3 regions of the Vibrio sp. AH4 genome follow, and region 1 is predicted to be linked to each of the others. Evidence: riboswitches for the same ligand, from Rfam matches in the RefSeq annotation. Region 1 holds a riboswitch; each other region holds the start of a gene.
The links. A riboswitch is a leader RNA that binds a small molecule or an ion and turns the genes downstream of it on or off. The one in region 1 is predicted to bind lysine.
Positions count from the first base shown of each region.

Region 2: linked by a shared signal. The riboswitch ahead of lysC (lysine-sensitive aspartokinase 3) and the one ahead of MKA69_RS14815 (Na+/H+ antiporter NhaC family protein) in region 1 are both predicted to bind lysine.
Region 3: linked by a shared signal. The riboswitch ahead of MKA69_RS09445 (Na+/H+ antiporter NhaC family protein) and the one ahead of MKA69_RS14815 (Na+/H+ antiporter NhaC family protein) in region 1 are both predicted to bind lysine.

Region 1 covers NZ_JALAIV010000003.1:380,174-390,803, forward strand. The annotation lists gene MKA69_RS14795 (methyl-accepting chemotaxis protein) at 1-1,207, opposite strand, end outside; gene MKA69_RS14800 (DUF3369 domain-containing protein) at 1,421-2,962, shown strand; gene MKA69_RS14805 (ATP-binding protein) at 3,071-5,017, opposite strand; gene MKA69_RS14810 (ABC transporter substrate-binding protein) at 5,194-6,168, shown strand; gene MKA69_RS14815 (Na+/H+ antiporter NhaC family protein) at 6,212-7,792, opposite strand; lysine riboswitch at 7,871-8,043, opposite strand; gene emrD (multidrug efflux MFS transporter EmrD) at 8,196-9,401, opposite strand; gene MKA69_RS14825 (hypothetical protein) at 9,666-9,932, shown strand; gene MKA69_RS14830 (GGDEF domain-containing protein) at 9,923-10,630, opposite strand, start outside.
Region 2 covers NZ_JALAIV010000001.1:1,256,193-1,266,822, reverse strand. The annotation lists gene MKA69_RS06045 (PglL family O-oligosaccharyltransferase) at 1-716, shown strand, start outside; gene MKA69_RS06040 (alanine--glyoxylate aminotransferase family protein) at 776-1,894, opposite strand; lysine riboswitch at 2,070-2,247, shown strand; gene lysC (lysine-sensitive aspartokinase 3) at 2,359-3,714, shown strand; gene metH (methionine synthase) at 3,788-7,468, opposite strand; gene MKA69_RS06025 (sodium:proton antiporter) at 7,664-8,998, shown strand; tRNA gene MKA69_RS06020 (tRNA-Asp) at 9,578-9,654, opposite strand; rRNA gene rrf (5S ribosomal RNA) at 9,686-9,801, opposite strand; rRNA gene MKA69_RS06010 (23S ribosomal RNA) at 9,894-10,630, opposite strand, start outside.
Region 3 covers NZ_JALAIV010000001.1:2,001,566-2,012,195, forward strand. The annotation lists gene mnmA (tRNA 2-thiouridine(34) synthase MnmA) at 1-927, opposite strand, end outside; gene MKA69_RS09435 (inosine/guanosine kinase) at 1,192-2,496, shown strand; gene MKA69_RS09440 (H-NS family nucleoid-associated regulatory protein) at 2,552-2,959, opposite strand; lysine riboswitch at 3,363-3,545, shown strand; gene MKA69_RS09445 (Na+/H+ antiporter NhaC family protein) at 3,661-5,262, shown strand; His leader region at 5,452-5,585, shown strand; gene hisG (ATP phosphoribosyltransferase) at 5,641-6,537, shown strand; gene hisD (histidinol dehydrogenase) at 6,542-7,837, shown strand; gene hisC (histidinol-phosphate transaminase) at 7,841-8,881, shown strand; gene hisB (bifunctional histidinol-phosphatase/imidazoleglycerol-phosphate dehydratase HisB) at 8,933-10,006, shown strand; gene hisH (imidazole glycerol phosphate synthase subunit HisH) at 10,006-10,617, shown strand.

The sequences.
Region 1 (10,630 bases):
TCTGTGTGAGTTGCTCAGTGCTGTGTTCATTGGTGTTGAGTATATGTTGTAGCACTCGGCGGATGCTGTCGGTTAATCCGTTGACACTACGTGAAATTTGCGAAATTTCATCTTTACCTGTGTCTTTGAGGGTTTGGCTTAGATCACGATGTGCCGACATCTGTGCCAATCCTTGAGTAAGGTGTCCCACGCGGGATTTCAGGCTACGAACAGAAAAATAGAGTGAGCTCAGTAAAGCTAAGCCGATGAGGATGCTCAGTAGCAGTATGCTCCATTTATTGCTTTCTGCTTGCTTAGCCTGAGAGGTGGAGAGGTCAATCATCTGGGCTTGAATGCTGTTTCGCAGTTGGTTAATGAGCTTAATTTGTTCTGTTGCTGCACTAAACCATTCTTGAGGTGCGGGGCCTTGTAGGTTATCGAGCGATGTTTTTTGGCTAAGGTAGCTCTGCTGAGTGTTGAGTACGTTTTGCCATACACTGGTATTTTTCATTTGATTCAAACTGCTGCCAAGTTCATCGGACATCGTCATCAGTGCTGAACGCTCCGCATAGCGGCCAGATTCGATATAACCGCTAATCGCCGTGTACTGCGCGGCATCTGAACGTTTACTGGCGAATGCACCATTGAGCGCCCCTCGCACTTGTCCTGCGCGCTCTTTCATGATGACGATGGAAATCAAGGAGCTTCCTAACTCGGCGACTGAAGGACTATCAATCGTTGAGAGCATAATTAAACTGTTATCAATGGCGAGCTGGTTGAGGTTTGAATAGTAAGTGAAAGGAGACAACGAGAGTTTCAACGCATCAACTTGTTCACGCACGTTTTTTAAGTTCGCGAGTTGGCTTTTGACATCGGCTTTCAATTGTTCAAGAAGGCGGGCATCCAATAACGCAGAGTGGAAATCCAGTAAGGCGGCAATGTGTCGATCGCTTTCTTGACGCTGTTTTTGTAAAGCTTCGACCTGTGGGCCTTGCCCTTTGGCACCGATCACGCCAGCGGTTAATCCTCGTTCCAGTGCTAAATTATGTGCGAGGTTATCGTACAAAAGGATCAATTGAACGGTTTTTTGATCATGTTCAGCACTGATGGATCGTTCTTGATAACCCATGTAATAGTCAGTGGCGAGCAACAGCGCAATAAGGATAGGTAGCCCCGCTAGCACGGTGACAATTTTGTATAACGGGTAATAAGTCAACAATGATTTCATGAATACCTCTGACGTCGATTTATTTTTTATCCAACCAGTTTAGACAATGAATTGTCTTCACGATGTGAAACTATAACCAATTTGGCTTGAGGACGAAGCAATAACCGCTTTCTTAACAAAATTATCATTGAAAAATAGGGAATATTACCCGCTGATATCACATCATTGTGCTAAAACTAAATAAGGTCAGTAGCGTTTGAATATGGAGAGAACATGGATCTGTTTGCAGATATGCGGCAAGGTGAGGTGGTAGCGAAGGAACAGACCATGCTACATAACTTGGATCCTTGGCGTGTTTTATTGGTTGATGATGACGAACAGATGCATCAAATCACCCGTTTAGCATTGAGCGGGTTTCAGTTTCAAAATCGCTCTCTAGAGTTGATTTCGGTGTTATCGGGGCTTGAAGCGCAAAAAGTGATGGCTGAGCAAACGGACATTGCCTTAGCTCTGATTGATGTGGTGATGGAAACCGAGGATGCCGGTTTAGATTTAGTGCGATACATTCGCGATACATTGCAAAATCGCCAAGTTCGTTTGGTGTTACGCACTGGTCAGGCGGGGCAGGCGCCAGAAGACAAAGTGATTAAAGATTACGAAATCGATGATTACAAAGAAAAGACAGAGCTCACCACTCAAAAACTAAGAACCTTACTCTATTCGATGCTGCGTGCTTATCGTGATTTGTGCCTGATTGAAGATCAAAAACGGGGCCTGAGCCGCGTGATTGAAGCGTCAGCGAATGTGCAGAATACGAGAACCCTACAAACCTATGCAATGGCAGTGTTGAGCCAGCTTACCTCGCTGCTTAAACTGCATGCCTCCGCTTTTTATTGTGTCGTTAATCCACACCCTGGAAGTGAGCAGTACAGTGCACTTACGGTCGCCACCACTGCAGAATGCGTCGATTTATACGTGGAATCCCCCTTCGAAGGTTTACCAACAGAGGTTGAGGCGCGCTGTAAAGAAGTGCTGAATAACGGCTGTTCTTATGATTACGGTGACGCTTATGTTTTTTTTAAACAAGACGATCGTGGTGTTGATAGCGTGCTGTATGTGGAGCTTGAGCAGGCGCTCTCTGAATTAGACCGAAAACTTCTCGAAATCTACATGTACAACATTGGCCTTACTTTCGAAAACATTAATTTGATGGTGGATTTGCGTGAAACCTCGAAGGAGCTCGTTTATAACCTTGCCAATGCAGTGGAAGCGCGTAGCCGAGAAACGGGCGCACATGTGCAGCGTGTCTCTTTATTCAGTGAGCGATTGGCGCACTTGTATGGGTTATCAGATACGGATGCGGAGATGATCAAAAATGCTTCGCCATTACATGATGTCGGTAAAGTCGCGATTCCAGATAGTATTTTGCACAAGCCGGGGAAACTGGATGCCCAAGAGTGGGCGATCATGCAAAAACATGTCGAGTATGGCGTGGATATCCTGAGTCGTTCGAAACGACGTTTAATCTATGTCGCGAAGGAGATTGCTGCTACGCACCATGAAAAGTGGGATGGCAGCGGTTACCCAAATCAATTGCAAGGGGATAACATTCCGATTTCTGGGCGTATCACCGCACTGGCTGATGTGTTTGACGCGTTAGGAGCCAGACGTTCTTATAAGGAACCGTGGCCGGATGAGCAAATCCGCAATGAACTGGTGGCGCAAAAAGGCCGACATTTTGAACCTAAGTTGGTGGAGTTATTGCTAGAACACTGGGATGAGTTCATTGCGATTCGCTCCTCGTTGCCCGATTAATTGTTACCCGATTAATGAAGTCCGTTAACCTCTCTAGGTCCTTTCAAACATCAGCCAAATCGCTGTGGATGTGCTTTGTCACATGACGGTTTATAGGTCTGAACTGGGTCAGATATCGGCACTGGATAATGCCGTTTGTGGTAAAGCCTGCGGTAAGGTGATCACATAATGTACGCCTTGCCCCAGTTCGGATGAAAAAGAGAGCCGACCATGCAGTTTCTGTTTTACCAGATTGAAGACGAGATTGAGTCCTAACCCTGAACCGCCTTGTCCACGTTTGGTGGTAAAAAAGGGTTCAAAGATCTTTTGATGTAATTCCTTGCCAACTCCGCATCCATTATCGGTGTATTCGATAATGATGTTCTGCTCATTTTGATAAAACTGGATGTTAATCATTGGGTTAGAGCACGTAGCAAACGCGTGGTTTACGCTGTTCATGACCAAGTTTGTCATGATTTGCGTTAGACCCCCCGGCAAGCTGTTCATGATGATCGCTTCATCGCCATGCAGTTGAGGTTCGACGGGAATTTTACGTGTCTCACTGTGTAAACTCGCCATAAGGGCTTCCAGCACTTGTTTCACGTTAAATTGACTTCGGCTTTCTGACACTTGGTCAACGGCAGTCTGTTTGAAATCACGGACTAATCGTGCAGCGCGGTTGAGATTGCTTTCTAACATGGTTGCACTTTGTGTCATTCGCTCCATCAATTCGGCAAATTGCTGGCTGGTTAACGTTTGTTGGTTGAAGGCCTGCAATAGGGATTCTCGTGTCTCTTGAATCACGGAAGCGGCGGTAACCGCAATCCCCAATGGAGTATTCACTTCGTGTGCTACACCAGCGACTAGGCCTCCCAATGCCGCCAGCTTTTCTGATTCAATCAATTGAGACTGAGTTTCTTGTAACCGTTTTAAGCTGGATTCGAGATCTTCGGTTCTGGTTGCCACTTGCTGCTCAAGATCTTGGTTCATGATTTCTAAACTCAGTTGAGCCAATTTGAGTGACGTCACATTAATGGCGGTGCCACGAAAACCAAGAAATTGTTGATCGGCATAGCGTGCAATGCCTTGAAAGAGCAAGTAGGCATGTGAGCCATCATGGAGTTGGATTTCCACTTCACAGTTGGAAAAATCACGTTGGTGGATCAAGCTCTCCATCAATGCATTGGATGATCTGAGTGGCTCAATCAAAGTCATTTGGGGTTTTGTGTCATCCGTCAGATCTAGGGCTTTGCTCATCGCTTCTGAACTGTAGATCAGCTCTCCAAGCTGGTTGGTTTCCCATAGCCAATCAGAGGCGGCTTGAGCAAAGTCTTCCAAACGTTCTTGTTCCGCTTTGATGTTCCGGTAAAGCGTGGTGACGCTATTAGCGATTTTGTTGGTTTCATCGCCTAGCCACTGTAATTCATCGTTTTTTTCCATAATCCAGTGGTTATAAGGCAAACGCAGAGGCTTCTTCGGGTGACGTGGATTGTACTGACGTAAGAATTGGGCTATGGCAAAAATGCGTTGATTCACACTGGCGTGAAAAATTAACAAAATCAAATAACAGACAATCGCCGTTTTGAGCGCATTGACGGCTAGAGTGACCAGAAACTGGCGGATTAAATAGTTGTAGATGCCCTGAGCATCCGATTCTACATACAGCTCTCCAATATTTTCGGGTTGATGAGTTTCAGGGTTGGTGAAATTGAGAGGAAAGCGGCTACTTAAAGCCATGCTAGAGACAGGCTGCCCAGCAGAGAAACGATAGTTACCCGACGTGATTTCCATGTAATCCACATTCGGCAGATTGACTAAGCCTTCGAGCCGTTGGGTGAGAACCAGCAAATCATAGTTCCACAGCGAGCTTGCCAATAAATCGGCATGAATCGTTTTGATTTCATTATGCCGCTCTTCAACGTTATTGAATTCTCGATTGTAATCAATGTAGGTTTGAGTGAGGGTCATCAATAACGTCACGGCGCCACTTAAAATCACCATGATAAGAATGATGCGGCGGCCGATACGGCTGAGTATCGGATTGGAATCCATTTCTTCTATATTTCGATGGGTCATTCTTGTGCATTCTTTTAGAAACCTTGTGATTGAGTATAGATGGACTCGATGGAATGTAGGACATGCTAGTGAGGAACGATGTGATCGAAAAGAGACCTTAATAGCCACAACGTGTTTTGAAGCAAGCAGTTTGGTGAGCCTAGGCTACACTTGCATGACATTAGGGAGGAAAGAATATGCGTTGGTGGATAGGGTTAATCTGGTGCTTTTGCATGCCTGCATGGGCAGATGATGTTCTGGTGATTCAAAGTTATCACTCGGGTTATGCTTGGGATGCAAGCTACATCCAAGGTTTAAAAGAAGGGATAAAGCCGCCGCACCAATTGCACTTTTTTGAAATGAATACTAAGCGGATCCCGGTGCGAGAATACAGTGCAGCCGCGGAGCGGGCTTTTCAAACCTATCAGGCGCTAAAACCTAAGCTGGTGGTGCTTGGGGATGACAACGCACTGTATTACCTTTTGCCCAAACTGTACAACGAACCGATCTCGATAGTGTTTCTCGGCATTAACTCAAACCCAAGAGAGTTGCTGGATGAGTATTCGGGAGTTGCTCAAGTGACGGGCATTTTAGAGCAGCCACTGTTTGTAAAAAACATGGCAGAAATGGGTCGTTTATTACCGCAAGATAAACATCGCGTACTGGTTTTGTTTGACTCGGGGAATACTTCAAAAATTGCGTTGGAGTATATGCAAAGTCAATATGCGCTGATTAAGAAAAATCTAGGGTTGGATGTGGAGATCCGCGCGATTGAGAAGGAGGTGCAGTGGCACGATGCGATTGAGCAAGCACCTCAACAAGGGTATGGCGCGATTGTCGTCGGTTTATATCAGACGCTCATTGATGACACTGGGCGTCATGTTCCTGCGGAAAATATTCTCAGTTGGACCAATCAACATTCACGATTACCTTTATTTGGATTTTGGGATTTCTCCGTTGGCAAAGGTAAGGCGGCGGGTGGGGTCGTGTTATTTGGATTAGAGCAAGGTGAAATGGCGGCTGAACTGGTGACCCGCATTTTAGATAAGCAAGAACCCGCCAAATACATTCCGATCCAGATCAACCGTCAAGGACGAGGCATTTATCAGCCTGAAGAATTTGCGCGCTGGGGGTTAACGCCGCCGAAAGACTGGTGGCCAGTCAAGGAATGATCAGGACAGAAAAAAACACCGCCCGTGTGGGCGGTGTGAAAAATTAGGCTTCAACCGGTTCCTGTTGCCAACGTTTTTGGCGTAGGTTAAAGGCACAGAACAGCACAAACCACACACTGCTCGCTGCTAAACCTGCCCAAACGGAATGCAGTAAGCCCATCGCGAGATAACCGAGCAATGCACCCATCGCGGCACTGATGGCGTACGGAAGCTGAGTCACCACGTGATCAATATGGTGGCTACCCGCACCAGTCGCAGAAAGGATACTGGTACTGGAAATTGGTGAGGCATGATCACCAAACACTGCGCCCGCTAATACGGCAGAGAGGGTGGGTAGCATCAGGCTGATGTCTGAAGCCGCAGCAATATCACCCGCCAATGGCAGCATGATACCGAAAGTACCCCAACTGGTGCCTGTGGCAAACGCCATCAAACAAGAGAGTACGAACACTAAAGCCGGCAGCAGTTCAACCGGTAGGTTACCTTGCGTCAGTGAAGCGAGGTAAATGCCAGTTTGTAGATCGCGCACAACGCCACCAATGGTCCAAGCAAACAGCAGAATGATGATTGCAGGCATCATGGCCATAACGCCTTTTGGCGCTGTGGATAACCAAGTTTGCGCAGACAGTTTTAAGCGCAGTGACAAAATAATCGAGACCGCTAAGCTGCACAGTGCGGCATAAACCAGTGATTGCGCCACATTGGTGTTCTCTAAGGCGCCGATCAAAGAGAAAGCTTCACCGTTAGCGGTTAATACGGCGTTGCCGGTTTGGATCATGAAAATCAAGGTGGTGATGGTCAGTACCGCGATGGGCAAAACCATATCAATCATGGTGCCGCGTGCGGTTTCTCCGCCTTCCATATCTAAGCCCGCAGGGCGGCCTTTGCTTTCATCCCATAATTTTCCCTCACGAGCCCACGCTTCGTGTTGGCGCATCGGGCCGATATCCATCGGCAGGAAAATGACCGCGAGCACCATAAGCAGCGTAAATACCGCGTACAGGTTCATCGGGATCATCTGTACAAAGGCTGATATGGCACTGATTTCTGTCATTTCGTGGGCGGCTAAAATTCCGCCAATCAGGGCGATAATGTAAGCACCCCAAGAGGAAATCGGTGTAATCACACAGACAGGCGCGGCGGTAGAGTCGAGCAAATAGGCGAGTTTAGCACGCGAGATTTGGAAGCGATCCGTCACTGGGCGGCAAATCGCGCCGACAGACAGGCTATGGAAAAAGTCATCGATGAAAAAGGCAAATACCATTAACCCTGTCAGCGCTTTTGCACTGCGGCGATCTTTACATTTACGTTCAGCCCATACTGCAAAAGCGCGTGTTGCGCCTGAGGCGGTCATTAAACTGATCAACCCACCCAACAGTAGCATGAACACCAACATGTTGATGTTATCGCTGTTGGCCGCACCGTCTGACCAGAACAAGCCGCTGATCTTACCGAACAGGTATTGTAGTGTGCTCAGAGGAGAGAAATGGTTAAGCATGACTGCGCCAGCGGCAATGCCAGCACCTAAAGAGAGTAACACTCGGCGGGTCGTAATCGCGAGTAGCACCGCGAGCAGCGGCGGGATGACCGAGTAAATCGAGTCAGAATAAACGGCTAAATTCATGGATCTCACATCACCTTTTCAGGTGGAGATCTACCAGCAGGATAAAAAACACATTTCAGCGAAATAACACTTCTTATCCTTCAAGGTAGCGCTCCATAGACAACAAACTATGGCAGTCCGGCATTTGTTCAATGCTGGCCCAGCGAACGTTGATGACGCAACGATCACTTCGGCGCTGTACCCTTTAACCAGTCATCATCGGGGTCAACCTACGACTGGCGACTCATGAACAGCGCGCCTCTACTTAAAGGAACGTGTACCACTTTGAGTGATTCACTCAAAAACTGTGACACGCAACGTATATTACTGCCTTTTCAGGTGACGACAAGATTTAATTTCCCCATTTCTGCAGCGAAATTGATCTCATCCGGTATATTCGCGGAACTGTGAGAATTTTCTCTCTTTAGATGGCGATAGGCATTTCATCTGAAGGTGGCTGTTTGGTGTAAACGCGTTTTAGCCCCCACAGTGCCACTACCGACATCAGTAACATGATGGTGCCGAGTGGCAGTTGATCTGACGCTGGGAACATCGCGGCAAACAGTGTTGCGAGCCCCGCGCCTAGGTTTTGCATGCCACCTAAGATTGCACCACCAGTCCCTGCATGATAAGGGAAAGGTGAGAGTGCACCTGTGGTTGCGGCTGGGAATAAAATGCCAGCACCAAGGAAGTAAATGGTAGCGCCCCCAATTAAGGACCATGCGGTGGTCAGGCCAAGTAGGCCGGGCAACATAATCACCAGAGAGCCGGTGAGGATTGCGATCAAACCAACGCGCATGGCGGCTTTTTCACGCCAGTGGCGAGCAATTAAGTTAGAAAGCCACGCGCCTGCTAAATAGCCGGGGATGGGCAATACAAACAGCAAACTCACTGTGGTTGCAGGCAAACCCAGTACACCACCGAGTAACACGCCGGCAGCGGCCTCAAAAACGGCAAGACCTGCAAAAGTGGCAACAAGGCAAATTAAGTAACCTTGGAAGCGGCGATCGGACAACACATAGTGATAGCTGCGCAATACTGGCTCTTTCTTACGCGCAGCCGCAGGTAGTGTTTCTACCATGCTGGTCATCATGGTAATCACGACCGCAATCGCAAACAGAGACAAGAATAAATAGCTTGAACGCCAGCCAAAACTTTCCGTTAAGTAGCCGCCTAAGACTGGTGCCACCAAAGGTGAGAAAATTAGGCACATGCTGATTAAGCTGTTCACTTTATGTAATTCAGCTCCGTCAAAGCAGTCACGAGAGAGTGTGCGGGACATCGCACCGCCACAACCAATCCCGAGGCCTTGCACAAAGCTACCAATCAAAAACCAAGAATACTGATGTGCAAAAAGGGCAATCAGTGAACCGAGTACATAAATGATCAACCCTGCAATGATGATAGGTTTACGACCAATGCGATCGGACAGCGTACCGTAAACGAATTGCGATAAGCCATAAGGAATAAGATAGCAAGCCATCACCGCTTGTAGTGCAGCCGGTGAAACTAAAAATTCTTGTGCCATATACCCAATCGAAGGCACGTACATGGTTTGGGTTGCTTGACCGACAGCAGCCAGAATAGCGATAAAAAAGGTCAGTTTTGCGACAGAAAGCGAGGCAGACATCGTTATCTCCAGATACAAACAATATCTTATTAAAATCAGCTAATGAAAATTCGTGAGAGAGCACTGCTCTCGGCGCGAGATAGTATTGCTGTATCCCTTATCTATCAATCGATTCTTGCTTTTCTGTTCACGATAAATATCTATAGATTGGATTATTTTTTCTAATGGTTGTGTTGCTTGTTTTACAACTTGAATCTAGAACAAGAGCAGACTATTATTGTGGTAAATGAGAATTAATATCACTTTGTGGGGGTGGTTATGGACATGGTGTTATTGTTTGCTGCGTTGCTTTTTATTGGGTTGCTTGGTTATAAATTGAAATTACCTCATCAACTCACGATGGGCGCGGTGTTGCTAACGCTTGCGTTGGTTGGTTTCGAGCACATCAATGCGTTACCGGTATTGGTGATCCTGTATTTTATGGCTCCGGCTATACTGGCGATTAAACTTCCCAAATGGCAAGGGGCTTTATTCTGTTTGGGGATTGTAGTGCCACAACTCGTGCAAATGGTGATGATGGCTCAACGATGACCATGGGTTGAGTTCAGCAGCGAGTCACACTGTATGCTATTGAGCTCAATCACTTGGTTCTCCTCAGAACAGACTCGGTTTTTTCCCATTTTTTTCGAATGATAGAGCGAAAGGTCCGCCCGTTTAAACCACTGTTCCGGAGTATCGGTGCGCAGCACTTCGGCTAACCCAGCACTGATGGTGACTTCGGCATGTTTAGGGTAGTGCGCCTGTTGAATTCGGCACCCAATATGGCTGACGACCATCATGGCTTCATTCAATCTGGTGTTTTCAAACAGCAGCAAAAACTCATCGCCGCCTAATCGAAAAAGCAAATCTAATTCACGACTGTGAGTGTTAATCATCTCGACCAGTTGCGTGATGACCTTATCACCAGTGTCATGGCCGTATAGGTCATTAATCGTTTTGAAATGATCAATATCGATGACGGCAATAACCGAATATTGATTACCCATCTGGCAGAGTTGAATGTTTTTACGCAAAAAACTCTCAAGCTGGTGGCGATTCAGGCTGCCAGTCAATGCATCACGAGTTGATAGATAGAATAACTCTGTGTGCAGCTTACGAATGGCATCCACAACCACATACATGATGGCGGCACAGGCGCTGATCGCAAGGCTAAAGCGCAAAGTGACTTCCGTGGTTTGATGGGGAATCAAAACCCATATGCTCGATGGAATAATGATGAAAATGGTCAG
Region 2 (10,630 bases), on a different contig from region 1:
AGGGCGGTTTGCTGCCCGTGTTGGGAATATTACTTGCCGCTTGCTTCTGCACTTTGCGCATTTATGCCGCCAAACGAGGCACCCGTTTAGCCATGCTGGCGCTGTTCGTTCCTATCACGTTGCATGCTCAATTGGAGTATCCGTTTTACCACTCCGCCATTCACTGGATCACGTTTATTATTTTGATCTACTGGGTCGATCAGCGAGTTGCACGTTATCGTATCGTCCGTTTCAGTGGGCTGAGTAAATCCCTACTACGTATTACTAGCTTGGTATTACCGATTGTGACCATTTTGTATATGGGCACAGCTTTACACACCAATTATGTACTCACTCAGTTTGAAAAATCGAAGCCGAGAGATCCCGAATTACTTAAACAAGTCACCAATCCCTTAGTGTGGCAAGATCGATTCGATTGGGACATCTACAGCACCTACCTAGAACTCGGACTGTATGAACAAAAAGCAGAACTGATCCAACCGTATGTGGATTGGTCATTACAGGTGATTCAACACAAGCCACGTCCAGCCTTCTATACCAACCTGATTTTGGCCTACCAAGGCTTGGGTGATACGAGTCGCGCCCAGCAAATTCGTACTGAAGCGGAATTTCTGTTCCCCAATCAGGATTTCAGCACCATCCAATACCAAGCGCCCGCAAAGGCAACAAGCACCGCATCCGGCGCAGAACAAGCCCCCTCAGCGGCAACACCTTAATCTCAGATCGAATCAGGGTGGCCTAAGCCACCCTGATTTCTATTTCACACCGCTTTGCATTAACGCAGTGACTCTTCCAGTGCCCGCAAACATAACGCAATGTTTTCCGAGCGCGCACCGTAGCCCATTACGCCAATCCGCCATGCTTTGCCAGCTAATACCCCAAGCCCAGCACCAATTTCTAAATTGTATTCATTGAGCAGATGGCTGCGCACTTTCGCTTCATCAATGCCTTCCGGCACATAAATCGCGTTCAACTGCGGCAAACGATACGACTCAGCTACCACAAACTTAAAGCCCAGTTGCTCTAAACCTTGTTTGAGCTTGTCGTGCATCACACGATGGCGCTGCCACGCTTGCTCTAACCCTTCCTGTTGTAAAATCAGCAGAGCTTCGTGCAAAGCATACAAACTATTAACGGGTGCTGTGTGGTGATAACTACGCTTACCCGCTCCACTCCAATAACCCAACACCAAGCTTTGATCCAAGAACCAGCTTTGAATCGGCGTTTTACGTGATTGAATCTTCTCAATTGCACGAGGTGAGAATGTCAAAGGAGCCAAACCCGGCACACAAGAGAGACATTTTTGGCTACCAGAATACACCGCATCAAGCTGCCACTCATCCACCAACAGTGGTACACCACCTAAAGACGTTACGGCATCAACAATCGTCAGCATGCCATGTTGCTTAGCGAGAGCAGCCAAAGCTTGCGCATCACTTAAGGCTCCGGTTGAAGTTTCTGCTTGTACAAAAGCCAGTATTTTCGCATCCGGATGCTCATCTATCGCGGCTTGCACTTTTTCAACGCTGACTGGGCAACCCCATTCATCATCAACCACCACAACGTCTGCCCCACAACGCACAGCGTTATCGCGCATCCGCTCACCAAACACCCCATTGCGGCACACAATCACTTTATCGCCCGGCTCGACGAGGTTAACAAAACAGGCTTCCATACCCGCACTACCCGGCGCAGAAACAGCAATCGTGAATTCGTTTTCAGTTTGGAAGGCATATTTCAACAGCTGTTTCAGCTCATCCATCATACCGATAAACAGAGGATCAAGATGACCAACGGTGGGGCGGCTGAGCGCTTGCAGAACTTGTGGCGGAATATCAGAAGGCCCCGGCCCCATCAAAATCCGATGCGGGGGGATAAAGCTACGAATAGTCATAACGACTCCTTGTTGTGGCGACCAGAACCACTAGCCTAATGCAATTCAGTAGCAGCAACAATTCGACCTATGTCCAGAGTGTTAATCCTTGTCACACTAATGTCATTTTTATTTGCACTTTTAGAACATTTTGTCGTTGACAAGATTTCGCCAACACCGTTCAATGTGTGAGCTATCTAGCAGAAGAGGAGCACTGCCCAGGCAGATGTTTTGTGGAGCCTCAACTCCAAAACAGAACATTCAGGGGGAGTAGTGCCGAGGTGAATTAAAGTTGCGGCTTTGGTTTATCGGTTGAATGGGCTGAATCCCTTCAACTGTCATCAGCTCGAATCTGATGAAGAGCTTCTGAGGGAAATCTTTCTATAGTCACTCCTCTATTTTGCTCTATTAAAAAACACTCTCTTCACAACATTGGACGTTGGGTTACCAACAACTCGTTTTTCAGGAAGTCTGGGAGAATTGCCGTGAGCACATTTAACGTCGCCAAATTTGGTGGTACTAGTGTCGCCAACTTTGAAGCCATGAGCCGTTGTTCGGCCATTATCGAAAACAATCCACAAACACGCTTAGTCGTGAGCAGCGCCTGCTCTGGCGTGACCAATTTATTGGTCGAACTCGCCAATGGCGTTGCATCTGCTGAACGCCGCCAAGCGATTTTGCAACAACTGGCTGATATCCATTATGTGATTATCGACCAGCTCGCGGATCCAACCCGCGTCGAGAAAGAAGTCAAAGCGGTATTGGACTCCGTCGCCAGTGCAGCGGAAGCCGCCTCATTTCAATCGAGCAAGAAACTTACCGACCACTTAGTGGCGTGCGGTGAGCTCATTTCTACTTATATTCTGACGCAACTAATGCGTGAACGTGGCGTCGATGCCGTACGTTTTGATATCCGCGAAGTGCTACGCACTGACGATCATTATGGTCGCGCCGAACCACAACTGGCTGAAATCACTCAGTTGGCCAAAGAAAAACTGGCTCCATTGTGTGAACAGTATGTGGTAGTGACTCAAGGCTTTATCGGTTCTGATGCACAAGGTAATACCACCACTTTAGGTCGTGGTGGCAGTGATTATTCAGCCGCTTTGATTGCCGAAGCAGTACAAGCAAGTGGCTTAGAGATTTGGACTGACGTACCGGGGATCTACAGTACCGATCCACGTATCGCGCCAAAAGCAGCGCCGATTCCTGAGATAAGCTTTAGCGAAGCCTCAGAAATGGCCAATTTTGGTGCCAAGATTTTGCATCCATCCACCTTGCTTCCAGCGGTACGCCATGGCATCCCCGTGTTTGTTGGCTCATCAAAAGAACCGGAAAAAGGCGGCACTTGGATCCGTAAACAAGTCGAAAGCGCGCCACTGTATCGCGCACTTGCTCTACGCTGTAATCAAACCATGGTGACACTGCGTAGCGCGCAGATGTTCCATGCTTACGGTTTCCTCGCCAAAGTGTTCGAAATTCTCGCCAAGCATAAAATTTCGGTCGATCTCATCACTACCTCAGAAATCAGCGTGTCACTGACACTGGATAAAACCGATACCTCAGGCGGTGCACCAGAATTGCCTGAAGCGGTGCGCGCCGAGTTGGAAGAGCTATGTACGGTCGAAGTCGAATACAACCTGTGTTTGATTGCTCTGATCGGCAACAAGATGAAAGAGAGCCGTGGCTACGCGAAGCAAGTGTTCAGTGTATTGGAAGATTACAACCTCCGTATGATTTGCTATGGCGCCAGCGCGCATAATCTCTGTTTCTTGCTGCATGAATCTGTCTCTAAACAAGCAGTGCAGAAGCTGCATAAAGAGCTGTTTGAGCAAGAGTAAAATCAAACTCGCGAGATAAAAACCAGGGGCCACATGACGTGGCCTCTTTGATTGTGGATGGTGGTCTTACGGATTAAGCATCAAGGTTAGGCGCCAGCCATTTTTCGGCTTCTTGCAAACTCCAACCTTTACGCTCAGCGTAGCTGTGCAGCTGATCTTGTTGGATCTGCGCGACCGCAAAATAGCGAGAATCAGGATGCGAGAAATACCAACCGGATACCGAAGCGCCCGGCCACATCGCATAGCTAGTGGTCAGTGACATGCCTATGCTCTCTTCGACATTCAGCATCTGCCACAAAGTCGCTTTCTCGGTATGCTCAGGACACGCGGGATACCCCGGCGCTGGTCGAATGCCCTGATAACGCTCACGGATCAGCTCATCATTAGAGAGATTTTCATCGCTCGCATAACCCCAAATCTCTTTACGCACTTTTTCATGCAGATATTCCGCAAAGGCTTCCGCCAAACGATCAGCCACCGCTTGGATCATGATCGCATTGTAATCATCGCCTTGTGCTTTATAAGCATCGGCCAGCGCTCGCTCACCAATGCCACCAGTTACTGCAAACGCGCCAATCCAATCACGTTTACCGCTCTCTTTCGGAGCAACATAGTCCGACAAACAATAGTTGGCTCCTTTCGGCTTTTCGGTCTGCTGACGCAAGTTGTACAGCACATGCGCTACTTGTGTGCGAGACTCATCACTGTACACCTCAATGTCATCGCCCACGCTCGCGGCAGGGAACAACGCGCACATACCACTGGCTTTCAGCAGCCCTTCTCGTTCCACCTTATCAAGTAAAGCATTAGCATCGTGGAACAAACGTTTGGCTTCTTCACCGACTTCTTCATGCTCCAAAATGGCAGGGTATTTACCCATGAGCGACCAAGTCATAAAGAAAGGCGTCCAGTCGATATAAGGACGCAGCGTGGCTAACACAATGTTTTCAAACAAATGCACACCCGGTTTCGCAGGCATGGGCGGCGTATAACTCGCCCAATCGATCGTGGCTTTATTGGCTCGCGCCTGCTCTAAGGTCACAGGGCGAGATTTGGGCGTTTTACGCGCATGCTGATCGCGCGTGCGCTCATAATCGAGGTCCAACCGCTCGATAAATCCAGGACGCAGCTCATCAGACAACAGCGAAGTACATACCCCCACTGCACGCGATGCGTTATTCACGTACACCACAGGCGCATGATAATTCTGTTCGATTTTCACTGCGGTATGCGCTTTAGAGGTCGTTGCCCCACCAATCAAGAGTGGCAGTTCAAACCCTTGTCGCTCCATCTCTTTCGCCACGTGCACCATCTCATCCAAAGACGGTGTGATAAGCCCAGAGAGACCGATGATATCGACATTTTGCTCGCGCGCGACTTTGAGGATCTGCTCACAAGGCACCATCACACCAAGGTCAATAATCTCGAAGTTATTACACTGCAGCACCACACCAACAATGTTCTTACCAATGTCATGCACATCGCCTTTTACGGTCGCCAACAAAATCTTACCGTTTGAAGTGCTACCACTTTTTTGCGCATTAATGAAAGGCTCAAGATACGCAACGGCTTGTTTCATGACGCGCGCTGATTTTACGACTTGCGGTAGGAACATTTTCCCTTCGCCAAACAGGTCGCCGACGACGTTCATGCCATCCATCAGCGGCCCTTCAATCACTTCCAGCGGTTTACTGGCTTGCTGACGTGCTTCTTCAGTGTCTTGGACGATAAATTCGGTGATGCCTTTGACTAAAGCGTGCTCTAGGCGCTTAGCCACAGGCCATGCGCGCCACTCTAACGCAGAAGCATCCTCTTCTTTACCGACACTGTTTTCGCGATACGCTTCGGCGATCTCAAGCAGTCTTTCCGTGCCATCGTTACGTCGATTGAGGATCACATCTTCCACTGCCTCACGCAGTTTCAGCGGAACGTTATCGTAGATTTCAAGCTGCCCTGCGTTGACAATCCCCATGTCCATGCCGTGTTTGAAGCAGTGATAAAGGAAAACAGCATGGATCGCTTCACGCACATAGTTGTTGCCGCGGAAAGAGAAAGAAACGTTAGACACACCGCCAGAAATCATCGCATGCGGCAACTCACGCTTAATGTCTGCAACTGCATTAATGAAATCCAACGCGTAGTTATTGTGCTCATCAATTCCGGTCGCAACGGCAAAGATGTTAGGGTCGAAAATAATATCTTCCGGTGGAAAGCCCACTTCATCGACCAAAATATGGTAAGCCCGACGACAGATCTCTAATTTGCGCTCACGGGTATCCGCTTGGCCCACTTCGTCAAACGCCATCACAATCACGGCGGCACCGTAGCGGCGTACCAATTTGGCTTGGGCTATAAACTTCTCTTTCCCTTCTTTTAGAGAGATAGAGTTGACGATGCCTTTACCCTGAATGCATTTCAGACCCGCTTCAATGACTTCCCATTTAGAGGAGTCGACCATCACCGGAACTTTGGATATTTCTGGTTCAGAGGCGCATAGATTCAAAAAGCGCACCATGCACGCCTCGGCGTCCAACATGCCTTCATCCATGTTGATATCAATGATCTGCGCGCCATTTTCTACCTGCTCACGCGCGACATCCAACGCCTCATCGTATTGCTCTTCTTTAATTAAACGCTTAAAACGCGCTGAACCGGTGACGTTAGTACGTTCTCCCACGTTAACAAACAGTGTTTCAGGGCCAATATTCAGCGGCTCTAACCCCGAGAGACGACATTCCACTTTCAGCTCGGGTAAAGCCCTTGGTTTCACACCCTCGACGGCCTTGGCCATCGCCGCGATATGCTCAGGTGTCGTACCACAGCAACCACCAACTAAGTTAAGAAAGCCTGCTTGTGCCCATTCCGCAATATGTTCTGCCATTTCCTCGGCAGAGAGATCGTATTCACCAAACGCATTGGGCAGTCCGGCATTTGGGTGCGCGGAAACATAGCATTCTGAAATGCGTGAAAGCTCTTCCACGTACTGGCGCAGCTCATCAGGGCCTAACGCACAGTTCAAGCCAAACGAAATCGGCCGTACATGACGCAAGGCGTTGTAGAAAGCTTCCGTCGTCTGTCCAGACAGAGTACGCCCAGAGGCATCAGTAATCGTACCGGAAATCATCACCGGTAAGTTGATGCCCAGTTCTTCAAACACACTATCGACCGCAAACGCACACGCTTTGGCGTTAAGCGTATCGAAGATGGTTTCAATGAGGATCAGATCGCTTCCGCCGTTGATCAAAGCGCGGGTGGATTCGGAATACGCCTGAACAAGCTGGTCAAAAGAAACATTACGAAAGCCCGGATCATTCACATCAGGAGAAATCGAACAAGTGCGGTTGGTTGGACCAAGCACACCAGCCACATAGCGTGGCTTATTAGGATTTTTAGCTGTCCATTCATCCGCAACTTCACGTGCAAGCTTAGCGGCGGCAAAGTTAATTTCGGCACTGAGCGATTGCATGTCATAGTCTGCCATAGCAATCGTGGTTGAGTTAAAGGTGTTGGTCTCAAGAATATCCGCCCCAGCTTCAAGGTAAGCGGAGTGAATCTCTTTAATAATTTGCGGCTGAGTAAGCACTAAGAGGTCGTTATTTCCTTTCAAATCACAGTGCCAATCGACAAATCGTGCACCGCGATAGTCTTCCTCTTGTAACTTATAACTCTGAATCATCGTTCCCATACCACCATCAATCAGTAGGATACGCTGTTTCAGTTGTTGTTCGAGTTGCTGTCTCACTTCCATTCTCACTATACCGCCTCATTCCTTTTGCTTTGATGACATCCTATCACACAAATTTCAGAAATCTAGACGTCTAAAAAACGATTAAACCAACCAAAATATTTTGTGTGTGAGCTCACCCTCGTATGATTAAAAAGTATTTGCTATTTACTCAACAGAGAAAGACAATTTCGTTCACAAATTGTTACACACACTGAGAAGAGAATGTCCGTCTATTACACTTTGTGCTTCCTCTCTGCGGCAGCCATGTTGATTGCTTTTTTAAACAGCAAGATCAGCAAAATGCAAACAACCATCGCCATTACTGCAGGTTCGATGATGTTGTCGTTATTAATCCTCATCGCAGGTCAAAACAACTGGTTCCATCTCTCCCAAATTGCGACAGAAACCGTCACCAGTATTAACTTTGAAAATTTCCTGCTCAAAGGGATCTTAGGCTTCCTACTTTTTGCAGGTGGTTTGGGGATTAAATTACCCAATCTAAAAGATCAAAAGTGGGAAATTACCGTTCTAGCACTTGGCGCTACTTTATTCTCCACTTTCTTTATCGGATTTGCGTTGTACGGCTTCTGTCAGTTGATCGGCATTCAGTTTGATCTAGTCTACTGCTTACTGTTCGGTGCTCTTATTTCCCCCACCGACCCGATTGCCGTTTTAGCGATTGTGAAGAAGCTAAAAGCGCCAAAACGAATTTCTACCCAGATTGAAGGTGAATCACTCTTCAACGATGGTTTTGGTCTGGTTATCTTTGTCACGATCTTTACGATTGCTTTTGGTCATGAAACTCCCACCATCGGCAGTGTTACCTTGCTCTTCATGCAAGAAGCTATCGGAGGCATTGTTTACGGTTTCCTTCTCGGGCTACTGTTTCACTACCTTATTTCGGCAACCGATGACCACTCGATGGAGCTGTTGTTAACCATAGGTATTCCAACGGCAGGTTATGCCTTTGCTGATGTAATTCACGTTTCAGGCCCACTCGCGATGGTGGTCTCTGGCATCATGATTGGTAACTGGACTCGATTTATTGGCTTCTCAAAAGAGAGTGAAGAACATCTCGATCACTTCTGGGAACTGGTCGATGAATTCCTCAACGGCGTCTTGTTCCTATTGATCGGTATGTCGATGCTGTTGTTCGAATTCCACCAAGAAGATTGGATCTTGATGGCATTTGCAATTCCGGTTGTTCTGTGTGGACGTTACCTGAGTGTGTTTGTCTCTTACATTGGCTTTAAGCGCTACCGCACTTACAATCCTTGGTCAATCCGCATTTTGACTTGGGGTGGCTTACGCGGTGGTTTAGCACTCGCGATGGCACTCTCTATCCCTTCTGGAATCATGGTCATCCCAGAGAAATTGATTGATGTAAAAGAACTGATCCTCGTCATGACCTACGCTGTGGTTGTTTTTTCAATTCTAGTACAAGGATCTACTATTACTCCGATGATTGAGAAAGCGAAAAAAACCGAAAAAGCAATGCAAGCAGAGCTCAATCCAGAGAGTGAGCAGCCACTCACTCAACAAGAGAACCACAACTAACCATTATCTTTCTTTACCAAAAAGCCGCAGTGAACTCCTCACCACTGCGGCTTTTTTATTACCTACTGTTTATCATGATGTTAGCGTTCAGCGATGGTTCAAGCAGAATACAAAAGCATAAACATGTTTGTCATATGGAGATGATGAGCAGGTCGAACTCCGCTCTAGCGCATCAGACTCGCACTTAATAACTTGCAGATCTTGTAAGCCTAGACTCTAGAAGCCGAGTATATCTCCTTGAGCCGATGCCCAGTGCGTCGGCTTTTTCTTATCGCTCTACGACCAATTCGCATGAGAGCCAGCACTCATATTCACTTCTCACTGTGCAGCCCTGCTGCAGAGAGTTAAATACGGTACGCGCTCAACTGCGAATAGCAACAGAGCCCCATTCGCTTGAGGTTTGAGTCACGATACAGCGCCAAGGCGAAGATAACCAAGGTAGGAATCAGCCCAAAATCAGTAAATAAGAAGTCAGAAGCTTAGACGTTAGAGCTTAAGAGAAGGGTCATGCTAGGAAGCAGAGATAGGGATTGCCCAAAAGCAAAAAACCCAGTCGTAAGACTGGGTTTCTCAAATAAGTGGCGGAGCGGACGGGACTCGAACCCGCGACCCCCGGCGTGACAGGCCGGTATTCTAACCAACTGAACTACCGCTCCGCATTGGTTAGCGCTTGGTGCTAAATTAAAAGCCTGGCGATGTTCTACTCTCACATGGGGAGACCCCACACTACCATCGACGCTGTTTCGTTTCACTTCTGAGTTCGGGATGGAATCAGGTGGGTCCAAAACGCTATGGTCGCCAAGCAAAATTTTAAAATCTGGAAAGCTGTTTTCGTTCTCACACACATTCTTATGCGCTTAGCTTTGAGTCCACTACAAAACCCCTTGGGTGTTGTATGGTTAAGCCTCACGGGCAATTAGTACAGGTTAGCTCAACGCCTCACAACGCTTACACACCCTGCCTATCAACGTTCTAGTCTCGAACAACCCTTTAGGACGGTTAAACCGTCAGGGAAGACTCATCTCAGGGCTCGCTTCCCGCTTAGATGCTTTCAGCGGTTATCGATTCCGAACTTAGCTACCGGGCAATGCGTCTGGCGACACAACCCGAACACCAGAGGTTCGTCCACTCCGGTCCTCTCGTACTAGGAGCAGCCCCCTTCAATCTTCCAACGCCCACGGCAGATAGGGACCGAACTGTCTCACGACGTTCTAAACCCAGCTCGCGTACCACTTTAAATGGCGAACAGCCATACCCTTGGGACCGACTTCAGCCCCAGGATGTGATGAGCCGACATCGAGGTGCCAAACACCGCCGTCGATATGAACTCTTGGGCGGTATCAGCCTGTTATCCCCGGAGTACCTTTTATCCGTTGAGCGATGGCCCTTCCATACAGAACCACCGGATCACTATGACCTGCTTTCGCACCTGCTCGAACCGTCATTCTCGCAGTTAAGCGGGCTTATGCCATTGCACTAACCTCACGATGTCCAACCGTGATTAGCCCACCTTCGTGCTCCTCCGTTACTCTTTGGGAGGAGACCGCCCCAGTCAAACTACCCACCAGGCACTGTCCTCAACCCAGATAATGGGTCTAAGTTAGAACATCAAACATACAAGGGTGGTATTTC
Region 3 (10,630 bases), on a different contig from region 1:
CTCAGTGATGGGGGTACGGTCAACCCAATGCAGTTGTGCCGCGACCAAACCATGAGATTTGAGCAGTGGATGATCGGCACCTTGTACTGCGATGAGCACATTGCGTTTGAGATCTTTGTCCGCGACATACCATGGCTGTTCGCTACTCTCTTTCATACCACCAATGTGCAGACCTTTACGTTGTCCGAGCGTGTGGTACATCAAGCCTTGGTGCTCACCAATCACTTTCCCTTCGGGGGTTTCAATTTTACCCGGTTGGGCTGGCAAATAGCGAGATAAGAAGTCAGTAAATTTGCGCTCACCGATAAAACAGATGCCGGTAGAATCTTTCTTTTTCGCCGTGATTAAACCTTGTTCTTCCGCAATGCGGCGTACTTCTGGTTTTTCGAGCTCCCCAACGGGGAATAGGCTACGCGCTACTTGTTCGTGGCTCAGCGTATAAAGGAAGTAACTTTGATCTTTATTGTTGTCCAAGCCGCGCAGCATTTGCGGTTTTTCGCCATTGTGCGGGAAAGTACGGCGCACATAGTGCCCCATAGCAATATAATCGGCATCCAACACTTCATCGGCAAATTCTAAGAAGGCTTTGAATTTGATTTCTTTGTTACACAGAATATCTGGGTTTGGGGTACGTCCGGCTTTATATTCAGCAAGGAAGTATTCAAATACGTTATCCCAGTATTCCGCAGCAAAGTTAATGGTATGCAGTGGAATGTCGAGTTTGTCACACACAGCCTGAGCATCGGCGAGATCTTCTGCCGCAGTACAATACTCTTCGTTATCGTCTTCTTCCCAGTTTTTCATAAACAGGCCTTCCACTTGGTAACCCTGTTGCTTGAGAAGATAGGCTGAAACTGAGGAATCAACCCCTCCAGACATACCGACAATCACTTTCTTTTGGCTGTTTGCGCTGTGCTCTACAGACATCACTTTTCTACCACTTGAGGAACTTGGACGAGGATTCTAACAGAAAGAATTTTTCGAGGACAGATCCGAGACGGTAATCACACTTCATCGAGCCTTAAACAAATGTTGCTAAATCATTGAATCACTTGTGCTCCAAGCGCTAAAGATAGGGAGTGAAATAAAATCATCACCATGCAAACGTTTGCTATTTTTTCCTTTGTTGCTGCACTAAAAGGTGCGCGGTAGAATCGGCGCTCCTTTCATCCCAGAAGCCTAGTAACCCTTATGAAATTTCCTGGCCAACGCAAATCTAAGCATTATTTTCCGGTTCACGCGCGTGACCCTTTAGTGATTCAAGCGCAAGAAAATAAGAAGATGTCGCGCACTCATATTATCGGTATTGATCAAACGTTGGTGGATATTGAGGCCAAGGTGGATTCCGATTTGATTGAGCGTTATGGCCTGAGTAAGGGACACTCATTAGTGATCGATGATCAAGCGGCTGAAGCCTTATATAACGAATTAAAAGATCAGCGCTTAATTACTAATGAATATGCAGGTGGAACCATAGGGAATACGCTGCACAACTATTCAGTGTTAGCCGATGACCGCTCAACCCTACTGGGTGTGATGAGCCAAGACATTAAAATTGGCAGCTATGGTTATCGTTACCTATGTAATACTTCTAGCCGTATGGATCTGAATTATTTACAAGGTGTTGAAGGTGCAATTGGGCGCTGTTTTGCGCTGATTACCGAAGATGGTGAACGTACTTTTGCGATCAGCGAAGGTCAAATGAACCAATTACACCCAGACAGTATTCCTGAGAAAATATTTGCCAGTGCATCTGCATTAGTGATCACCGCTTATTTAGTTCGCTGTAAAGAAGGCGACCCGATGCCAGAAGCGACAATGCGCGCCATTGAATATGCCAAAAAATACGATGTTCCTGTGGTATTAACCCTAGGAACCAAATTTGTTATTCAGGATGATCCTAAATTCTGGCAAGACTTTTTACGTGATCATGTCACTGTCGTTGCAATGAATGAAGATGAAGCATTGGCGTTAACCGGAGAAAGTGATCCTCTAGCTGCGTCTGATAAAACCTTGGATTGGGTAGATTTAGTGTTATGTACTGCTGGCCCAGTTGGTTTATTTATGGCCGGATATACAGAAGAATCCGCCAAGCGTGAAACATCACTCCCATTATTACCAGGTTCAGTAGCGGAATTTAATCGCTATGAATTTAGTCGCCCTGCACGTAAAGACAGTTGTATAAACCCGATTCGTGTTTATTCACATATTTCACCGTACATGGGTGGGCCAGAGAAGATAAAAAATACCAATGGTGCGGGTGATGCAGCATTATCGGCCTTGTTACACGATATGGCTGCCAATAAATACCACAAAGAAAATGTACCTAACTCAAGTAAGCATCAACATGAGTTTTTAACCTATTCCTCTTTTTCTCAAGTGTGTAAATATTCAAACCGTGCGAGTTATGAGGTGTTGGCTCAACATTCTCCACGTCTTTCACGTGGTCTTCCCGAGCGGGAAGATAGCCTTGAAGAGGCTTATTGGGAAAGATAAAGATAATAAAAAGGCTCCTTTGGGAGCCTTTATCATATTCGTTTGAAACGCTGAATTAGAGAGCAAACTCTTCGAGAGATTTGCCTTCATCCAGTGCTTTTTGAATAGCAGAAGGAGTACGGCCTTGACCTGTCCAAGTCTTTTCTTCACCGTTGGTGTCAATGTACTTGTATTTTGCAGGGCGAGGAGCACGTTTGCCTTTTGCTTTCGTTTTTGTTTCACCAGACAGCGCAGAAATAAGCGCTTCTAGATCAATACCATCTTTAGCAATTTGCTCTGCAATCGCGGCTAATTTCGCTTCTTGTTCTGCACGAGCAGCAATTTCTTCCGCTTCGGCTTCTTTACGCTCTTCAACAACTGTAGTGAATTTATCTAAAGCTTCTTCAAGTTGCTCAATAGTCAGTTCGCGTGCATAAGCACGTAGGCTACGAATATTTAATAAAGTCTTAGTGATTTCCGACATTACCATTTCCTGTTCACAATTTGGATAACGAGTTAATACTAAACCTAGCTTATTATACTGACAAGTTTTCGCTGCAAATATTAAGTCAAAATAGTAAGAAAGTAAAAATATAAAGTTTATTTATATTGGCATTTCCTAGTTTTTGGAAAATTTACACAAGGCATATAAAAGTAACTGCAGAAAACTTATCACACAGATAAATAATATTAGACCTATATATCAAGGTGTGAGAATTTTTTATGAAATAGGTATCAATGGTATGGCTGATTTGTGAGCTGTGCCACTTGTTTTTCTCACCTATGCCTAGTTGCATTGATATTTTTGTTAAGTAAAATGTTTCTTACCTAATGCGAAAAGCGGGCTGAACTTGATCCAAATGAGTTGGAATAGTCAGCCACGAGGTTTTCGCTGTAGAGGAGCGGTTACGAAGAGTATCCACAATTAGGGTGATGCCTATGAGTTGTGGAGAAAGGCGTTGTCGCCGAAGTCAGTTTGCCGATCAAAGCAACTGGCTGGGGTTACATCAAATAGGTGTAACACTGCCATAGTCTATATTGTTGTTAAACTATGGAGCGCTACTGTAGGGTTGGGTGAAGTGTTCGCTTCCCTTTCGCTTAGTTCAACATAAATTAAGTTGACATGAAGTCACTTAGTTTGTCTGCAGTAGATCTCTAACCATTTTTTACTGGTTTAGGAAGATCATGAATTTAATCGATTTTGCTTCTTCGCCGTTCTCAGTTGTGCCACCTCTTGTGGCGTTGAGTCTGGCTATCATTACTCGCCGCGTATTACTTTCTCTCGGTGTGGGTATTTTCTTAGGTGCTTTACTGTTGGCTGACTATTCGGTTGGTCAAGCGTTGCAATATATTGCCACTCAAGTCGGTAGCGTGTTTGTGAAAGACGGAGCACTCAATGCTTGGAATATGAGCATTGTCGGCTTTCTACTGTTACTGGGTATGATGACGGCGTTGTTGACTCTCTCTGGGGGAACCCGAGCGTTTGCTCAGTGGGCACAGGTTCGAGTCAAAAGTAAACGAGGTTCGAAATTACTGGCAGCATTCTTAGGCGTATTCATTTTTGTTGACGACTATTTTAATAGCCTAGCTGTTGGTTCTATCGCCCGTCCGGTGACGGATCGTTTTTACGTTTCGCGCGCTAAGTTAGCCTATATTCTTGATTCTACAGCGGCACCAATGTGTGTGGTGATGCCGGCTTCAAGTTGGGGTGCTTATATCATGACCATTATCGGCGGTATTTTGGTTTCACACGGCATTGAAGATTACTCTGCATTAGGCGCTTATCTTCGCCTAGTGCCGATGAACTTCTATGCGATCTTTGCGTTGTTAATGGTGTTTGCTGTGGTGTGGTTCCAAATGGATATCGGCCAGATGCGCAAACATGAAATAGCCGCCTCTCAAGGTCGTGGTTTTGAAGAAGACCCTAGCACCGATGCGAAAGAAGCGCATGAGCTAAATGAAGAGCTCGATATTCACGAAAGTGAAGGTGGCACTGTTTTAGATTTGGTTCTACCTATCGTATTCCTTGTTGTTGCGACGATTAGCGCAATGATTTGGACTGGTGCGAGCGCATTAGCAGAAAGCGGTCAATCCTTTAATATTTTTGGGGCGTTTGAAAATACCAATGTCGGTACTTCATTGGTTTATGGCGGATTAGTTGGTCTGGCGATGGCCTTTGTCACCGTACTTCGTCAAAAATTGCCAACCGTTGAAATCGCAAAAACCTTGTGGACTGGTGCTAAATCGATGTTTGGTGCGATTCTGATCCTGATTTTCGCATGGACGATTGGCTCGGTGATTGGTGACATGAAGACAGGTGCTTACCTTTCATCGTTAGTGCAAGGCAATATTGACTCACATTGGTTACCTGTCATTCTGTTCATCTTGTCTGGCGCAATGGCATTTTCCACCGGCACATCATGGGGTACTTTTGGCATTATGCTGCCGATTGCTGGTGATATGGCTGGCGCTACAGATATTGCGCTGATGCTACCGATGCTCGGTGCGGTGCTTGCGGGTTCAGTTTTCGGTGACCACTGCTCGCCGATTTCAGATACCACCATCCTGTCATCGACAGGCGCGCGTTGCCACCACATTGATCACGTCTCTACTCAGCTGCCATATGCATTAGCCGTTGCTCTGGTTTCCGCATTGGGCTACGTAGTGTTAGGCATGTTTGGCTCACTGTGGTTAGCATTAGGTGCAACCTCTGTAGCTTTTGTGGTAGTGTGCTTTATCTTCGCTTTACTCTCTAAGGCGAAAGTCAGTAAGCAAGTCTCCGCTTAATTCACAGCATGATCGTTATATAGAAAAGAGGCCATTCGGCCTCTTTTTTCGATTCAAACAAGGTGTCATGAAAAAATAACCAGAAAAGTATCAATTTGTGGTTGAAAAAAAAACTCAGCTTGGTTAGTGTGAATGCAGTTCTCAAAAAAATAGAAAGTAACTAAGTATGCGTAATTTCGTAATGAACATTCATCACCATCATCATCCCTAAGGTGTCTTTCGGGAGATGTACGCATACCCGGGGGACAGGAATCTCCCGGAGTTGAAATCAGAGCCACAAAAAGATTCTAACCCTCGGGAGACCAAACCTCCCGAGGGTTTTTCGTTTTAAGCTTTGAAAAAATTATTAAATTCAACAAATTGCAAAGGAAGAATAAGATGCAAACACAACGACTAAGAATCGCGGTACAGAAAAAAGGCCGTCTGAGCCAAGAGTGCCAAGAGCTGCTGAAAAAATGCGGTGTGAAGTTCAACATCATGGGTGAGCGTTTGGTGGTTCATTCACTCAATATGCCGATTGACCTGCTGTTAGTGCGTGACGATGATATTCCTGGGCTGATCATGGACGGCGTCGTTGACCTAGGATTTGTCGGTGAGAACGTGCTTGAAGAAACACGTTTAGACCGATTGGCGCTCAACCAACGTAACGAATTTATCACTCTGCGCCGTATGGATTTTGGTGGTTGCCGTCTTTCCATCGCGATTGAAAAAGATGCAGAGTATCGTGGCCCGCAAGATCTGAATGGTAAACGCATTGCCACCACTTACCCTCAACTGCTCAAAGCTTATATGGATCGCCAAGGCGTGGACTTCAGCGCTTGTATGTTGACAGGTTCCGTCGAAGTGGCTCCTCGTGCGGGGTTAGCCGATGCGATTGCGGATCTCGTCTCCACTGGTGCAACCTTAGAAGCCAACGGTCTTAAAGAAGTCGAAGTGATTTTCGAGTCCAAGGCCACCCTGATTCAACGTCCTGGCGCTTTTGCTGAAGATAAAGCGGCACTAATTGATAAGCTCCTCACTCGTATGCACGGCGTACAACAAGCCAAAGAATCGAAGTACATCATGCTGCATGCTCCGGTTGAGAAGCTGTCTCAAATCAAAACCTTGCTGCCCGGAGCAGAAGACCCAACCGTTCTGCCTTTATCAGCCGACAAATCCAAAGTTGCAGTGCACATGGTGAGTTCAGAAAACCTGTTTTGGGAAACCATGGAGCAGCTCAAAGCCCTCGGTGCTAGCTCAATTTTGGTGTTACCGATTGAAAAAATGATGGAGTAAGGCAATGAGAACCGTTGTTTGGCAATCGTTGAGTGAAGCTCAGCAAGAATCGATTTTAGAACGCCCTGCGATTACTGAAGGGGCAAACATCACCGCTGCGGTTGCGCAAGTGATTGCGAAAGTCCGCAGTGAAGGTGATGCAGCCCTGTTTGAATTAACCGAAAAATTTGATCGTGTAAAACCGGCTTCACTGCGCGTGTCTCGTGAAGAGATGGATGCCGCAGCCGCGCGTTTGTCGGAAACAATGAAACAGGCGTTGGAGCAGGCATACAACAACATCAGCAAATTCCACAAGGCGCAAAAAGCGCAGCCAATCAAAGTGGAAACCATGCCCGGAGTGGTGTGTGAGCAAGTGACTCGCCCGATAAATAAAGTGGGTCTGTATATTCCGGGTGGCAGCGCACCGTTACCATCAACTGTGCTAATGCTCGGTGTGCCTGCGCAAATCGCCGGTTGCCGTAAAGTGGTGCTCTGCTCACCACCGCCAATTGCGGATGAAATTCTCTACGTCGCTAAGCTGTGTAACATTGATGAGGTGTACAACCTAGGCGGCGGTCAGGCAATCGCCGCAATGGCTTATGGCACGGAAACGGTGACTAAAGTCGACAAAATCTTTGGCCCCGGTAACGCCTATGTGACGGAAGCAAAACGCCAAGTGAGTAACGATTTCCGCGGTGCAGCGATTGATATGCCTGCAGGACCTTCAGAAGTATTGGTGATTGCTGATGAAACGGCGGATGCCGATTTTATTGCCGCCGATCTCCTCAGTCAGGCAGAGCACGGCCCTGATTCTCAGGTGGTGTTGGTGACGCCATCTCCGGTGTTAGCCGATCAGGTAACGGACGCAGTGCAAAAGCAGCTTAAAGTGCTTTCGCGCGCCAGTATTGCTGAAAAAGCCTTGGCTTCCAGTCTGATCATTATTGCTGAATCACTCACCCAAGCAGTGTCGATTTCTAACTACTACGGCCCTGAGCACTTGATTGTGCAGACGCGCAACCCGCGTGAGTTGGTTCCACTGCTCGATAACGCAGGCTCCATTTTCCTTGGCGATTGGTCGCCAGAATCGGTAGGAGATTACGCTTCAGGTACTAACCATGTGCTACCCACTTACGGTTACACCCGCACCTATTCCAGCTTAGGTTTGGCCGATTTCAGTAAACGCATGACAGTGCAAGAGCTGACCGCTGATGGCTTGCAATTGCTCGCGCCAACTGTGGTAACGATGGCGGAAGCAGAAGGGTTAGACGCGCACAAACGTGCGGTTACGATTCGAGTAGAAAAATTACAGAAGGCTCAATAAATTATGGAAAAACTGGCTCGTCAACAAATTCAAGCGTTAACCCCATACCTTTCTGCGCGTCGTATTGGTGGTAGTGGTGATGTCTGGCTCAATGCTAACGAATCGCCTTTCAATAACGAATACAAAACCGATTTTGCGCGCCTTAATCGTTACAGTGATTGCCAACCTAAGGCGATGATCCAAGCCTACGCCAATTACGCTGGGGTAGCTCCGGAGCAAGTACTGACTTCGCGCGGCGCGGATGAAGGGATTGAGCTTTTGATCCGTGCTTTCTGCGAACCCAATCAGGACGCGATTCTTTTTTGCCCTCCAACCTACGGTATGTATGCGATCAGTGCAGAAACCTTTGGCGTTGAGCGTAAAAAAGTGCCGCTGACTGCCGATTGGCAACTCGATTTACCGAGCATTGAAGCCAATCTGGATCGCGTTAAATTGGTATTTGTGTGTAGCCCGAATAACCCGACTGGGAACTTGGTCAAACGTGCCGACATCATCAAACTGCTGGAGATGACCAAAGATCGCGCCATTGTGGTGATGGATGAAGCCTACATCGATTTCTGCCCAGAGGCATCGACGGTCGATTTGCTCGCCCAATATCCGAACTTGGCGATTCTACGCACACTCTCTAAAGCCTTTGCTTTGGCGGGACTACGCTGTGGCTTCACGCTTGCCAATGCTGAGCTCATCAATGTCTTGCTCAAAGTGATTGCGCCTTATCCGGTGCCGGTGCCGGTTGCCGAAATCGCGGTGCAAGCCTTATCACCTGCTGGTCTCGCGCGCGCCAAATACCAAGTATTGGATCTCGGCGCGAATCGAGCATACCTACAAGTGGGGCTCTCTATGGTTCCGGGTGTGCAGGTTTTTGAAGGTTGGGGTAACTATCTCTTAGTGAAATTCCCTGATGGCAATGCGCTATTTAAAGCGGCGTGGGAGCACGGCATTATTTTGCGAAATTCTCCGATTGAAAACTGTGTGCGTATCAGTGTTGGCAATCGCGAAGAGTGTGAAAAAACCGTCGCGTTTATTCGCAACTACTACCAGTAATTTTGTTTACAGCAGCTCGCAGAGCGGGCTGCTGATGAAAAGGACATTCTTGTGAGCAAACAACAAAAAATTCTTTTTATCGACCGCGACGGCACCTTAATTGTTGAGCCGCCAGTGGATTTTCAAGTCGACCGTTTGGACAAACTCAAACTTGAGCCTTATGTGATCCCAAGCCTGCTCAAGCTACAAGAGGCGGGCTATCGCTTAGTGATGGTGACTAATCAGGATGGTTTAGGCACTTCAAGCTACCCGCAAGCGGATTTCGATGCGCCGCATAACATGATGATGGACATTTTTGAATCGCAAGGCGTGAAGTTTGATGATGTGCTGATTTGCCCACACTTTGAGCGTGATAACTGTTCGTGCCGCAAACCGAAACTGGGCTTGGTCAAAGAGTATCTGCAAGGTGGCAAAGTCGATTTCAAATCGTCAGCCGTGATTGGCGATCGCATGACCGATCTGCAACTGGCGGAAAATATGGCGATTCGCGGTATTCAATACCACCCACAAACCATGGGTTGGCTGGATATCGTGAAAGATCTCACCACTAAGCCGCGTGTTGCCCAAGTGGTGCGTAAAACCAAAGAAACCGATATTCAAGTCACCGTTAATCTTGACCAAACCGGTGGTAATCAGATTGAAACTGGCTTGGGCTTTTTTGACCACATGCTGGATCAAATCGCCACTCACGGTGGTTTTCAACTGCAGCTGAAAGTGGCTGGAGATCTGCACATCGATGATCACCACACAGTGGAAGATACCGCCTTGGCACTGGGTCAAGCGCTGCGTGAAGCTCTGGGTGACAAACGTGGTATTGGGCGCTTTGGTTTCACATTGCCCATGGATGAGTGTTTGGCACAGTGCGCGTTGGATCTCTCGGGTCGTCCGTATCTGAAATTTGATGCGAGCTTTAGTCGCCCGCAAGTTGGCGATCTGTCGACCGAGATGGTGTATCACTTCTTCCGCTCATTGACCGATACCTTGGCGTGCACTCTGCACCTCTCATCCAGTGGCGATAACGATCACCACATCATTGAGAGCCTGTTTAAAGCGTTTGGTCGCACGCTACGTCAAGCCATCAGGGTGCAAGGTAACGATCTGCCGAGCAGTAAAGGGGTGCTCTGATGACTCAGAATGTGGTGATTATTGATACTGGCTGCGCCAATATCTCCTCAGTCAAATTCGCCATTGAGCGATTAGGCTATGCAGTGACGATTTCGCGCGATCCGCAAGTGGTGCTCGCCGCTGACAAACTGTTTCTGCCCGGTGTCGGCACCGCAAGCGAAGCAATGAAAAACCTCACCGAACGCGATTTGATCGAGCTAGTGAAGCGGGTTGAAAAGCCATTGCTTGGCATCTGTCTTGGCATGCAACTGCTTGGCAAATTGTCCGAAGAGAAAGGCCAGAAAGCCGATGAGATTGTGCAGTGTTTAGGGTTAGTCGATGGCGAGGTCCGTTTGCTGCAAACTGGCGATCTGCCGTTGCCACACATGGGCTGGAACACGGTGCAAGTCAAAGAGGCGCATCCACTGTTTAAGGGCATTGAATCTGATGCCTATTTCTACTTCGTGCACAGCTTTGCTATGCCCGTTGGCGATTACACCATAGCCCAGTGCGAGTATGGCCAGCCGTTCAGCGCGGCAATTCAAGCGGGGAACTATTACGGGGTGCAATTTCACCCTGAGCGCTCTTCAAAAGCGGGCGCACGCTTGATTCAAAACTTTCTTGAGCTTTAGGGACAAGCGCTGG